DNA from 3 places in the Streptomyces vastus genome. Region 1 is predicted to be linked to each of the others. Evidence: predicted binding sites of a transcription regulator. Region 1 holds the regulator's gene; each other region holds the start of a gene.
The links. Region 1 encodes HrcA, which represses chaperone genes, less so after heat shock. Its sites were predicted from a motif close to TTNGCACTCNGNNNNNCNGAGTGCNAA; they were not measured.
Positions count from the first base shown of each region.

Region 2: groES (co-chaperone GroES) is a predicted target of HrcA. The motif match lies at 2,485-2,511, and genes of this name have one in related genera.
Region 3: groL (chaperonin GroEL) is a predicted target of HrcA. The motif match lies at 2,245-2,271, and genes of this name have one in related genera.

Region 1 covers NZ_BAAASJ010000124.1:229,279-233,678, forward strand. The annotation lists gene ABD357_RS42195 (Uma2 family endonuclease) at 1-269, shown strand, start outside; gene ABD357_RS42200 (DUF3097 domain-containing protein) at 247-1,056, opposite strand; gene ABD357_RS42205 (MBL fold metallo-hydrolase) at 1,082-1,843, opposite strand; gene hrcA (heat-inducible transcriptional repressor HrcA) at 2,067-3,083, shown strand; gene dnaJ (molecular chaperone DnaJ) at 3,084-4,220, shown strand; gene ABD357_RS42220 (nitronate monooxygenase) at 4,392-4,400, shown strand, end outside.
Region 2 covers NZ_BAAASJ010000004.1:42,164-46,563, forward strand. The annotation lists gene ABD357_RS02220 (ester cyclase) at 1-163, shown strand, start outside; gene groL (chaperonin GroEL) at 299-1,924, opposite strand; gene groES (co-chaperone GroES) at 2,030-2,338, opposite strand; gene ABD357_RS02235 (polysaccharide deacetylase family protein) at 2,661-3,416, opposite strand; gene ABD357_RS02240 (class I SAM-dependent methyltransferase) at 3,489-4,400, shown strand, end outside.
Region 3 covers NZ_BAAASJ010000054.1:15,288-19,687, reverse strand. The annotation lists gene ABD357_RS24145 (hypothetical protein) at 1-269, shown strand, start outside; gene groL (chaperonin GroEL) at 458-2,083, opposite strand; gene ABD357_RS24135 (cold-shock protein) at 2,385-2,588, opposite strand; gene ABD357_RS24130 (MoaD/ThiS family protein) at 3,044-3,319, opposite strand; gene thrC (threonine synthase) at 3,455-4,400, opposite strand, start outside.

The DNA.
Region 1 (4,400 bases):
TCGTCTCCAAGACAAGCGTGGACCGAGACTACGGTGTCAAGCGTTCGATCTACGCAGCGGCAAGGATCCCCGCCTACTTCATCATCGACCCCGTCATGGGCCAGTGCGTTCTGCTCACCGAGCCGACAGGCGCTGGAGAGGATGCGGACTACCGGTGCCAGCGGATCACCAAGTTCGGAGACCTCACGCCCTTGGAGCCCATCGGCGTCGAACTGGACACCAGCGAATTTGCCACGTACGAGAAAGTCAGGCCCCATCGCTGGCCGTAACGAAGTCGATCAGCTCCTCCACCCTCCCCAGCAGCGCCGGCTCCAGGTCCCTGTACGAGCGCACCGAGCCAAGGATCCGCTCCCACGCCGCCCCCGTGTTCTCCGGCCAGCCCAGCGCCCGGCACACCCCCGTCTTCCAGTCCTGCCCGTGCGGGATGCGGGGCCAGGCCGCAATCCGCACCGACGACGGCTTCACCGCCTCCCAGACGTCGATGTACGGATGGCCCACCACCAACGCGTACTCACTCGTCACCGCCTCCGCGATCCGGGACTCCTTGCTGCCCGGCACCAGGTGGTCGACCAGGACGCCCAGGCGGGCATCCGGGCCGGGGGCGAAATCGGCCACGATCGACGGGAGGTCGTCGATGCCCTCGAGGTACTCGACGACCACGCCCTCGATGCGCAGGTCGTCGCCCCAGACCTTCTCGACCAGTTCCGCGTCGTGGCGACCCTCGACGTAGATGCGCCCGGCACGGGCCACGCGGGCGCGGGCGCCGGGGACGGCCACCGAGCCGGAGGCCGTGCGCGTGGGACGTACCGGCGCCGACGACGGACGTACGAGCGTCACCACCCGGCCCTCCAGCAGGAAGCCGCGCGGCTCCAGCGGGAACACGCGGTGTTTGCCGAAGCGGTCCTCCAGCGTGACCGTGGCCGCCTCGCAGCGGATCACGGCGCCGCAGAAGCCGGTGCCGGGCTCCTCGACGACCAGGCCCGGCTCCGCCGGGACTTCCGGTACCGGCTTGGGCTTCTTCCAGGGAGGGGTCAGATCCGGTGAGTACTGGCGCATTCGGCAGACGATACCTTCACGACCTTCACGAGACCCCGAAACGCCTTGCCAGCGCGTCCCGTTGGGCCCGGACGAAGGCCGCGTCGACCGCGGCGCCGTGCCCGGGAACGTACACCGCGTCCTCGCCGCCCAGGGCCAGCAGGCGGTCCAGGGCCGCGGGCCAGTGGGACGGTACGGCGTCGGGGCCGGCCTGGGGTTCGCCGGACTCCTCGACCAGGTCGCCGCAGAAGACGACCTCGGGACAGTCCGCGCCAGGCGTGCCGGGGGTCCCGGGCGTGCCGGGGACCAGGACCGCCAGATCGTGGGGTGTGTGGCCGGGGCCCACGTTCGCCAGCAGGACCTGTCGGCCGCCGCCCAGGTCCAGCGTCCACTCGCCGGACACCAGGTGCCGCGGCCGGACGAGGAGATCCGCCGCCTCGGCCGCCTCGAGCGGATCGGCGCCGTTGCGTACGGCATCCGCGCGCAGCTCTTCGCGGTCGTGAACGAGCACCCGGTCCACGCCCACCGCCCCGAAGACCTCGACCCCCGCGAACGCCGCCGCCCCGAGGACATGGTCGAAGTGGGGATGCGTGAGCGCGAGATGGGTGACCCTTCCACCCCCGAGGAGCTCTTGTGCCTCCGTACGCAGCCGTACGCCCTCCGGCACGCTCGACCCCGCGTCGACCACGAGCGCCGCCCCCTCGCCCACCACCAGGCCGGCCGTGCAGTCCCACACGGGAAGACGGCACCGCCCGACTCCGGGTGCCAGCTCCTCCCACCCCGACACCGCCCAGACCGTGTTCACCATCCCGCGGACTCTTCCCAAGTCACCGTCATGCAACGACGCTAGCTGTATGTCCCCGACAGAGCAGGACATGCCCGTACACCTCGGATCAGCGGCTCAGGTCCGCCCTTGCCGGGGCGCCACCCCACGGCCGTACACTTGAGCCGGGATGCTGGCACTCGTGCGCGATGAGTGCCAACCGAAGACAGGCGACGACCACGGGAAAGTCCAGCTGGAGGTGTGCGCGATGCTCAGTGAACGCAGGCTCGAAGTGCTCCGCGCCATCGTCCAGGACTACGTGGGCACGGAAGAGCCGGTGGGTTCCAAGGCGCTCACCGAGCGGCACAGCCTCGGAGTCTCCCCGGCGACGGTGCGCAACGACATGGCGGCGCTTGAGGACGAGGGCTACATCGCACAGCCGCACACCAGCGCCGGACGCATCCCCACGGACAAGGGCTACCGCCTCTTCGTCGACAAGCTCGCGGGCGTCAAGCCGATGACGGCGCCCGAGCGACGGGCGATCCAGAACTTCCTCGACGGCGCGGTCGATCTGGACGACGTGGTGGGCCGGACCGTACGACTGCTGGCGCAGCTCACCCGGCAGGTCGCCGTGGTGCAGTATCCGTCCCTGACCCGTTCGACGGTGCGGCACGTGGAGCTGCTGTCGCTGGCTCCGGCCCGCGTCATGCTCGTACTGATCACGGACACGGGCCGGGTCGAGCAGCGCATGATCGACTGCCCGGCACCGTTCGGGGAGACGTCTCTGGCGGATCTACGCGCGCGGCTCAACAGCCGGGTCGCGGGCCGCCGGTTCACAGACGTCCCGCAGCTGGTGCAGGACCTGCCGGAGGCCTTCGAGGCCGAGGACCGCGGCACGGTCTCGACGGTGCTCTCCACCCTCCTGGAGACGCTCGTCGAGGAGACCGAGGAGCGGCTGATGATCGGCGGCACCGCCAATCTCACCCGCTTCGGACATGACTTTCCCCTCACGATCCGGCCCGTTCTGGAAGCATTGGAGGAGCAGGTCGTCCTCCTCAAACTCCTTGGCGAGGCAAGCGATTCGGGTATGACGGTGCGGATCGGTCATGAGAACGCCTATGAGGGACTCAACTCCACTTCGGTCGTCTCTGTCGGTTACGGTTCGGGCGGCGAGGCAGTAGCCAAACTCGGCGTGGTCGGACCGACCCGCATGGATTACCCGGGAACGATGGGAGCGGTACGAGCGGTGGCACGGTACGTCGGACAGATCCTGGCGGAGTCGTAAGTGGCCACGGACTACTACGCCGTACTCGGCGTGCGCCGCGACGCGTCACAGGACGAGATCAAGAAGGCCTTCCGGAGACTCGCCCGCGAGCTGCATCCGGACGTCAATCCTGATCCGAAGACGCAGGAGCGGTTCAAGGAGATCAACGCCGCGTACGAGGTGTTGTCGGACCCGCAGAAGAAGCAGGTCTACGACCTCGGCGGCGACCCGCTGTCCCAGGCGGGCGCAGGTGGCGCGGGCGGCTTCGGCGCGGGCGGCTTCGGGAACTTCTCGGACATCATGGACGCGTTCTTCGGTACGGCGTCCCAGCGCGGCCCGCGCTCGCGCACCCGGCGCGGCCAGGACGCGATGATCCGCCTGGAGATCGAGCTCGACGAGGCGGCCTTCGGGACGACGAAGGACATCCAGGTCGACACGGCCATCGTCTGCACCACGTGCAGCGGCGAGGGCGCGGCTCCGGGTACCTCGGCGCAGACGTGTGACATGTGCCGAGGCCGTGGCGAGGTCTCGCAGGTCACCCGGTCCTTCCTCGGCCAGGTCATGACATCCCGGCCCTGCCCGCAGTGCCAGGGCTTCGGCACGGTCGTACCCAACCCGTGCCCGGAGTGCGCGGGCGACGGACGCGTACGCTCCCGCCGGACCCTGACCGTGAAGATCCCGGCCGGTGTCGACAACGGCACGCGGATCCAGCTCGCCGGAGAGGGCGAGGTCGGTCCCGGTGGCGGGCCCGCCGGTGATCTCTACGTCGAGATCCACGAGGTCCCGCACCCCGCCTTCCAGCGCCGCGGCGACGATCTGCACTGCACGGTCACCCTCCCGATGACCGCGGCGGCGCTCGGCACGAAGGTCCCGCTGGAGACGCTCGACGGCATGGAGGAGATCGACATCCGCCCCGGCACCCAGTCCGGCCAGTCGATCCCGCTGCACGGCCGCGGTGTCACGCATCTGCGCGGCGGCGGTCGCGGCGACCTCATCGTCCACGTCGAGGTCCAGACTCCGAGCAAGCTCGATGTGGAGCAGGAGCGGCTGCTGCGCGAGCTGGCCAAGCTGCGGGGGGAGGAACGGCCTACGGGGCAGTTCCAGCCTGGGCAGCAGGGTCTGTTCTCGCGGCTGAAGGATGCCTTCAACGGTCGCTGAGGGCAGGTGCTTCTCGTGAACTGGCAGCACGCCTGCGGGGGTCTCCGAGCGCGGCTTGTTCTCGTGCCCGGAGGCCTCCGCCGTAGGTGCTGACCGGCGCCCATTCCCCTGGCGTATGCCAGGTGGAAGGCCGGATTCGGTCCTCTCCTGGGGACGTGACAACATGCCGTCATGTCCTCC
Region 2 (4,400 bases), on a different contig from region 1:
AGGTGACTTCCTGGGGATCCCGTCGACCGGCAGGACGGTCAGCATGACCGGAACGACCATCTTCCGCTGCCGGGAGGACGGCAAGATCGTCGAGGGCTGGTGGCAGTACGACCGGCTGGGGCTGATGGCCCAGCTCGGAGTGCTCGACCAGCTCGAGATCTAGCCGGTAAGCCGAGCAGACGGCCGGGCATCCGGCTTGGCAGCGCGAAAGGCCCGGTACCCCCCGCTTGGGCCCCGCTTGGGGTACCGGGCCTTTCACCGGGCGTCGTCAGGGACGTACCGCCCTACTGTCCGAGGCTCAGTGGGAGTGACCGTGGCTGTGGCCCCCGGCCTCCGGCTCCTCCTCGGCCGGCTTCTCGACGACCAGGGTCTCGGTCGTCAGGAGCAGGGAGGCGATGGAGGCGGCGTTCTCCAGGGCGGAGCGGGTGACCTTGACCGGGTCGATGACGCCCTGCTTGACCAGGTCGCCGTACTCGCCGGTCGCGGCGTTGAAGCCCTGGTTCTTGTCGAGGTCGGCCACCTTGGCGGTGATGACGTAGCCCTCGAGGCCCGCGTTCTCCGCGATCCAGCGCAGCGGCTCGACGACGGCCCTACGGACGACGGCGACACCAGTGGCCTCGTCGCCGGTCTTGCCGAGGGAGCCCTCCAGGACCTTCGCGGCGTGGACGAGCGCGGAGCCACCACCGGAGACGATGCCCTCCTCGACCGCGGCGCGGGTCGCGGAGATGGCGTCCTCCAGGCGGTGCTTCTTCTCCTTGAGCTCGACCTCGGTGGCCGCGCCCACGCGGATCACGCACACGCCGCCGGCCAGCTTCGCGAGGCGCTCCTGGAGCTTCTCGCGGTCCCAGTCGGAGTCCGTGGTCTCGATCTCGGCCTTGATCTGGTTGACGCGGCCCGCGACGTCGTCGGACTTGCCGCCGCCGTCGACGATCGTCGTGTCGTCCTTGGTGACGGTCACGCGGCGGGCGGTGCCCAGCACGTCAAGACCGGCCTGGTCGAGCTTGAGGCCGACCTCCTCGGCGATGACGGTGGCACCGGTGAGGGTGGCCATGTCGCCGAGCATCGCCTTGCGGCGGTCGCCGAAACCGGGGGCCTTCACGGCCACCGCGTTGAACGTGCCGCGGATCTTGTTCACGACCAGGGTCGACAGGGCCTCGCCCTCGACGTCCTCGGCGATGATCAGCAGCGGCTTGGAGGAGTTGGTCTGGATGACCTTCTCCAGCAGCGGCAGCATGTCCTGGATGGAGGAGATCTTGCCCTGGTGGATCAGGATGTACGGGTCGTCGAGGACGGCCTCCATGCGCTCCTGGTCCGTCACGAAGTACGGCGACAGGTAGCCCTTGTCGAAGGCCATGCCCTCGGTGAAGTCCAGCTCGAGACCGAAGGTGTTGGACTCCTCGACGGTGATGACACCGTCCTTGCCGACCTTGTCCATCGCCTCGGCGATCAGCTCGCCGACCTGCGGGTCCTGGGCGGAAAGCCCGGCGACGGCGGCGATGTCAGCCTTCTCGTCGATCGGGCGGGCGGTCGCGAGGAGGTCCTCGGAGATCGCGGCGACGGCCGCGTCGATGCCCTTCTTCAGGGCGGCGGGGGACGCGCCGGCGGCGACGTTCCGCAGGCCCTCGCGCACGAGCGCCTGAGCGAGCACGGTGGCGGTGGTCGTACCGTCACCCGCCACGTCGTTGGTCTTGGTCGCCACCTCCTTCACCAGCTGGACGCCGAGGTTCTCGTACGGGTCCTCGACCTCGACCTCGCGGGCGATGGTGACGCCGTCGTTGGTGATGGTGGGCGCGCCGAACTTCTTGTCGATCACGACGTTGCGGCCCTTGGGGCCGATGGTCACCTTGACCGTGTCGGCCAGCTTGTTGACGCCGCGCTCGAGGGCGCGACGGGCGTCCTCGTCGAACTTCAGGATCTTCGCCATGGAGCTGAGTCAGTCCTTTCGGGAAAAACGAACCGCGCCCCCGGCGCCCGGCTTCTTAGTGGTTGCGGGGGGCCAGGGGCGCAGTTCAAAGCAAACCTGGGTGAATTACTTCTCGATGATCGCGAGCACGTCGCGAGCCGAGAGGACGAGGTACTCCTCGCCGCTGTACTTCACCTCGGTGCCGCCGTACTTGCTGTACAGCACGATGTCACCGGTCTTGACGTCGAGCGGCAGGCGCTCGCCGTTCTCGAACCGGCCCGGGCCCACGGCAAGGACGACGCCCTCCTGGGGCTTCTCCTTCGCGGTGTCCGGGATGACCAGGCCCGAGGCCGTGGTCTGCTCGGCCTCGACGGCCTGGACCACAATGCGGTCCTCGAGCGGCTTGATGGCAACCTTGGAGCTGGCGGTCGTCACGATCCGACCTCCCCCTTCGGAGATCTCACGGGGTTAACTGTCTGAGGTGGCGACCAGGTCGATCCGTCGTCGCGGGTGCCGGACCTGCCCGTCGCGTTGTTGGCACTCTCCACTGGGGAGTGCCAGACCTGAGACTATGACCGCGATTAGCACTCGGTCAAGCGGAGTGCCAATCGCCTCCGGCGTGTTCGAGGTTTTGGGCACCCTGCACTGGTGTCGCCGGCCGGGCGGGGGGTGCCCAGGGTGGGCGGGAATGCGCGGGTGGGTGGGTGGTTGATCGGCCTTGCGGCCTCGTCCTCAAACGCCGGACGGGCCGATTTGGCTAGAGGTAGTCCTCCAAGCGCGCCAGCGTGAAGCCCTGCTCCTGGATGCGGGTCAGCATTCTGGTCGTGGCCTCTGTGAGGCTTGTGCCGTGCTGGCCCTCTGGGCAGTGGAGGATGTCGCCCGGCCTGAGGCGGTCCTGGTTGCTCCACAGGATCACCGCCGTCAGTCCGCAGTCCGCGGCCGCTCTGAGCGTGTCGTCGTTGTAGGCGCCGTACGGGGGGCGGAAGAGGCGGGGCCGGATTCCGAAGCGTTGCCTGAGTTTCTCCTGTTGGCCGCAGATCTCGGCTCGCTGGCCGGCGTAGGGGAGGCCGGGCAGGTAGGGGTGGTCCAGGGTGTGGTTCTGGACGCTCGCGCCTACCGCGCGCAGGCGGCCGAAGTGCGCGTACCCCGGTCCGACGACGCTGTCCGTGAGGAACATGGTGACCGGCAGCCGAAGTTCGCGGACCATGTCGACGAACCTCGGGTCCCGCTCGGCGCCGTCGTCGAAGGTCAGGAAGACGACCTTGTCGCGGGTGGGGACGCGGTCGACGACGGGCGGCAGGCCCGGACCCGCGGGGCGTACGGCGGGGCGGGCGGGTGGCTTCGGCGCCGGGGGGAGCGGGGCGGCCAGGCCCCAGCGGCGGTATGTCGTGGCCGGGAGGCTGTGGGTCCGCAGCGCCGACGTCGCCTTCTTGTCGAGCCGTTCGACCGGGTCGACGGACCGGGAACAGCCGGTGGCGCCTACGGCGAGCAGTGCGGACGCGAGTACGGCCATGGCGAGAGCGCGGCTGAAACCAGTTCTGCCATCTTGTCGTACTGAACGCATGGTCCCGGATCCTCACAGGCCATGGGCCCTACGAGCCCCCGACACCACCGCCGGGCGCGCACCATCCACCGACTGGCCCACAATGGAACCGTGGACGATCACGACCCCCTGGCCTCCTTCGCCGCGCTGCTCACCGACCGCGGACGGTTTCTGCTCGACGAGGTGCGGGAGGTCGAGCCGGCGCAGGAGCTGGCCGTGGCCACGCGGTTGCGGCGGGAGCATCCCGTCGAGCTCGTGTCCGCGGCGATCGCTCAGGCGCGGTGGCGGCAGCGGGCGGTGGGGAAGTTCGGGGGCGCGGACGCCGGGCGGATGTTCTTCACCGCTAACGGGGTCGAGCAGGCGACCCGGGCGACGGTCGCGGCGTATCGGGCGGAGCGTTTCACGGAGCTCGGCGTACGGTCCGTCGCCGATCTCTGCTGCGGCATCGGCGGCGACGCGATCGCTCTCGCCCGCGCGGGGGTACGTGTCCTCGCTGTCGATCGCGACCCGCTGACCTGCGCGGTGGCGCGAGCGAACGCCGACGCGCTCGGGCTCGATGACCTGATCGACGTACGGGAGGCGGATGTCACGGAGGTCGACACGTCCGCGTATGACGCCGTCTTCGTCGACCCTGCCAGGCGTGGCGGCAGACAAGGAGGGGCCGCGCGCTGGGGGTCCCCCCAGGCATTCAGCTCTGGGGGAGCGTCGGTGAGGGGCGGTGGTCGGGTGACGGGCGGGCGTGTCTTCGATCCCGAGGCCTACTCGCCGCCTCTGTCCTGGGCCATCGACGTGGCACTCAAGGCGCCTCATGCCGCGCTGAAGGTCGCGCCGGGGATTCCGCACGAGGCGGTCCCGGGCGACGCCGAGGCCGAGTGGGTCTCGGATTCCGGTGACGTGAAGGAGGCCGTGCTGTGGTTCGGCACCGAACCCGGGCTGGTGCGCGCCACTCTGCTG
Region 3 (4,400 bases), on a different contig from region 1:
AGCGCACGAAGTCCCGCTACGGCGTACGGGGCGACCGCCCCCAGCCCCAGCAGCGCTGGCTCCCCGAGATGTGGACCGGCCAGGTCTGGCAACTCTGCGGCACACCCCGCCGCGACAAGCAGGAAGCGGAGCAGTACCTCGCCGCCCAGCGCCGCAGCCCCCACCCCGGCATGGCCTACCGCCTGGTCCACGAGTTCACCGACTACGAGGTCCTGCGCATCTGGGGCGAACCCCGGAAGATCGACATCGAACCCATGGGCAACCTCTAGCGCTCCGGCAAGGGATCCGAGGGTGTCCCAGACCTTCCCGTCCCACTGTCCGGTACCAGCCAGCCGGACACGCCCGAGGGCGGCACCCCTGCGAACAGGGATGCCGCCCTCGGTACTGGACTGGGGTCCCCCCTGCTCGAGCGAAGCCGAGAGCTTGGGGGAGGGTCCGACCCGGTGGAAGAACCGGATCAGAAGTCCATGTCACCGCCCGGCATGCCGCCGCCGGCCGGGGCGGCGCCCGCCTTCTCCGGCTTGTCGGCGATGACGGCCTCGGTGGTGAGGAACAGCGCGGCGATGGACGCGGCGTTCTGCAGGGCGGAACGCGTGACCTTCGCCGGGTCGATGATGCCTTCGGCGATCATGTCGACGTACTCGCCGGTCGCGGCGTTCAGACCGTGACCGACCTGAAGGTTGCGGACCTTCTCCACGACGACGCCGCCCTCGAGACCACCGTTGACGGCGATCTGCTTGAGCGGGGCCTCCAGGGCGAGCTTCACGGCGTTGGCGCCGGTCGCCTCGTCACCCTCGAGCTCCAGCTTCTCGAACACCGTGGCGGCCTGGAGCAGGGCCACGCCACCACCGGCGACGATGCCCTCCTCGACGGCGGCCTTCGCGTTGCGAACGGCGTCCTCGATGCGGTGCTTGCGCTCCTTGAGCTCGACCTCGGTGGCGGCACCGGCCTTGATGACGGCCACGCCGCCGGCCAGCTTCGCCAGGCGCTCCTGGAGCTTCTCGCGGTCGTAGTCCGAGTCGGAGTTCTCGATCTCGGCGCGGATCTGGTTGACCCGGCCCCCGACCTGCTCGGTGTCGCCGGCACCGTCGACGATCGTGGTCTCGTCCTTGGTGATGACGACCTTGCGGGCGCGGCCCAGGAGGTCCAGGGTCGCGTTCTCCAGCTTGAGGCCGACCTCCTCGGAGATGACCTCGCCGCCCGTGAGGATGGCGATGTCGCCGAGCATGGCCTTACGGCGGTCACCGAAGCCCGGAGCCTTGACGGCGACGGACTTGAAGGTGCCGCGGATCTTGTTGACGACCAGGGTCGACAGGGCCTCGCCCTCGACGTCCTCGGCGATGATCAGCAGCGGCTTGCCGGACTGCATGACCTTCTCGAGGAGCGGCAGCAGGTCCTTGACGGCGCTGATCTTCGAGTTGGCGATCAGGATGTACGGGTCGTCGAGGACGGCCTCCATACGCTCCATGTCGGTGGCGAAGTACGCCGAGATGTAGCCCTTGTCGAAGCGCATACCCTCGGTGAGCTCCAGCTCCAGACCGAAGGTCTGGGACTCCTCGACGGTGATGACGCCTTCCTTGCCGACCTTGTCCATGGCCTCGGCGATGAGCTCGCCGATCTGGGTGTCGGCGGCGGAGATGGAGGCGGTCGAAGCGATCTGCTCCTTGGTCTCCACGTCCTTGGCCTGGTCGAGCAGGGCACCGGAGACCGCCTCGACGGCCTTCTCGATACCGCGCTTGAGAGCCATGGGGTTGGCACCGGCGGCGACGTTGCGGAGGCCTTCCCTGACCAGCGCCTGGGCCAGGACGGTCGCGGTCGTCGTGCCGTCACCGGCTACGTCGTCCGTCTTCTTCGCGACTTCCTTGACCAGCTCGGCGCCGATCTTCTCGTACGGGTCCTCGAGTTCGATCTCCTTGGCGATGGAGACACCGTCGTTGGTGATCGTGGGGGCGCCCCACTTCTTCTCGAGGACGACGTTGCGGCCCTTGGGGCCGAGGGTCACCTTGACGGCGTCCGCGAGCTGGTTCATGCCGCGCTCGAGGCCTCGCCGCGCCTCCTCGTCGAACGCGATGATCTTGGCCATGTGAAGTGGTCCTCCCGGACTGGGGTGGATTGCTCCGGACCGCGCTGGCGCCCGCGACGGACGGCCTGCCTGCCCCGTGGTTCCTTGCCCCACTTGGCCTGCGGGCCTCACCGACCCGGTCCTCGTTGTCACTCTCACCTTCAGAGTGCTAACGCCAATGATTAGCACTCGCACCAGTCGAGTGCAAGCGGCTACCACAGTGCGGGCGGGCTGCCGCCAGGCATGCCGAAGGGCCCGTACCCCTTGAGGTACGAGCCCTTCGGAAGAAGAACGTGTCGCTGCAGATCAGTCGGCGCGTGCTTCAGCCGGCCACGCGGACCATGTCCGCCTGCGGCCCCTTCTGGCCCTGCGAGATCTCGAACTCGACTCGCTGACCCTCTTCCAGGGTGCGGTAGCCGTCCATCTGAATCGCGCTGTAGTGGACGAATACATCCGCACCACCGTCGACCGCGATGAAGCCGTACCCCTTCTCCGCGTTGAACCACTTGACGGTGCCCTGAGCCATGCCTAACTCCCCTATTACTGGCCCTTGCACAGATCCACACTTCGCGGATCCGGGTCAGACCTCACCCCCCAACGGTTGGGGGTGTGCGCCGGAACGCGTCGACCGCGGCTGAATGTATCTGCCCAACTGCCGTCTGCAACAGGTCAATCGGACGAGAAATCTGGGCATGGCCGATCCGGAATGTACGGAGAATTCACCCTAGAGGGGGGCAAGTCGGGCTCCATAAAAGGAGCAATTGACGCAAAAGACGCGCACACTTTGGCTACTTCTTATCGGGCATCCGACAGGAATGCACATGCATTCGGCCCGGGGGAGCACCAAGTTCCCCAACTGTACCGCGCTCAACCATACAGAATTGCCCCCTCCGCTTAACTCACGGAGGGGGCAATTCGATGAACCCTGAGTGACTTGCATTACCGACGGTAACGATCAGCCTCGGGCGCTGTACCGGATGATCAGCCTCCGGCGACGGCCGGAATGATCGAGACGCCGGCCCCGTCGGGCGTCGCCGTCTCCAGCCCCTGCTCGAACCGCACATCGTCGTCGTTCACGTACACGTTGACGAACCGACGCAGCTTGCCCTGATCGTCCAGGACACGCGCCGCGATCCCGGTGTGGTTCTTCTCCAGGTCGGCGATGACCTCGGCGAGGGTCGCCCCTTCGGCGGCGACCTCGGCCTGACCGCCGGTGTAGGTGCGAAGGATGGTGGGGATGCGAACGTTGACGCTCATGGGGTTATGACCTCCGGTCAGGTATGGAGCGCCCCGAAGGGGCGCGGGGCGGTGACATTTGCGGCTCCGCCGCGGGGCACGGCACGACCAGACCCCACCGGCCTGCAGCTTGAATACAGCCCTTGCCGCGAAGCGCTACGCGAGGCCGGCCTCTCGGAAAGAGCCCAGGCTGGGTCGGATCGTGGCGGTGAGCCCGGTCCCGGCCACAGCGTCGAGGGTCTTGAGACCGTCACCCGTGTTCAGGACGACAGTCGTGAGGCTCGGGTCCAGCACACCGTTCTCGATCAGCTTGCGCGCAACCCCCACCGTCACACCACCGGCGGTCTCCGCAAAGATCCCCTCGGTCCGCGCCAGCAACTTGATCGCGTCCACGATCTGCTCATCGTTGACGTCCTCGACCGCGCCACCCGTACGCCGCGCGATGTCCAGCACGTACGGACCATCGGCGGGGTTACCGATCGCCAGCGACTTCGCGATCGTGTCCGGCTTCTGCGGCCGTACGACGTCATGGCCCGCCTTGTAGGCGACGGACACCGGCGAGCACCCCTCGGCCTGGGCGCCGAAGATCTTGTACGGCTTGTCCTCGACGAGTCCGAGCTTGATGAGCTCCTGCAGACCCTTGTCGATCTTCGTGAGCTGCGAGCCGGAGGCGATGGGCACCACCAGCTGGTCGGGAAGCTGCCAGCCGAGCTGTTCGCAGATCTCGTACGCGAGGGTCTTGGAACCCTCGGCGTAGTACGGGCGCAGGTTGACGTTGACGAAGCCCCAGCCCTCGCCGGCCGGGTCGCCGATCAGCTCGGAGCAGAAGCGGTTCACGTCGTCGTAGTTGCCCTCGATGCCGACGAGCTCGCCGCCGTACACCGCGGCCATGACGACCTTGCCCTGCTCCAGGTCGTGCGGGATGAACACGCAGGAACGGAAGCCGGCGCGGGCGGCGGCGGCGCCGACGGCACCGGCGAGGTTGCCCGTCGAGGAGCAGGAGAGGGTCGTGAAGCCGAAGACGCGGGCGGCCTCCAGGGCCTGGGCGACGACGCGGTCCTTGAAGGAGTGCGTCGGGTTGCCGGAGTCGTCCTTCACGAAG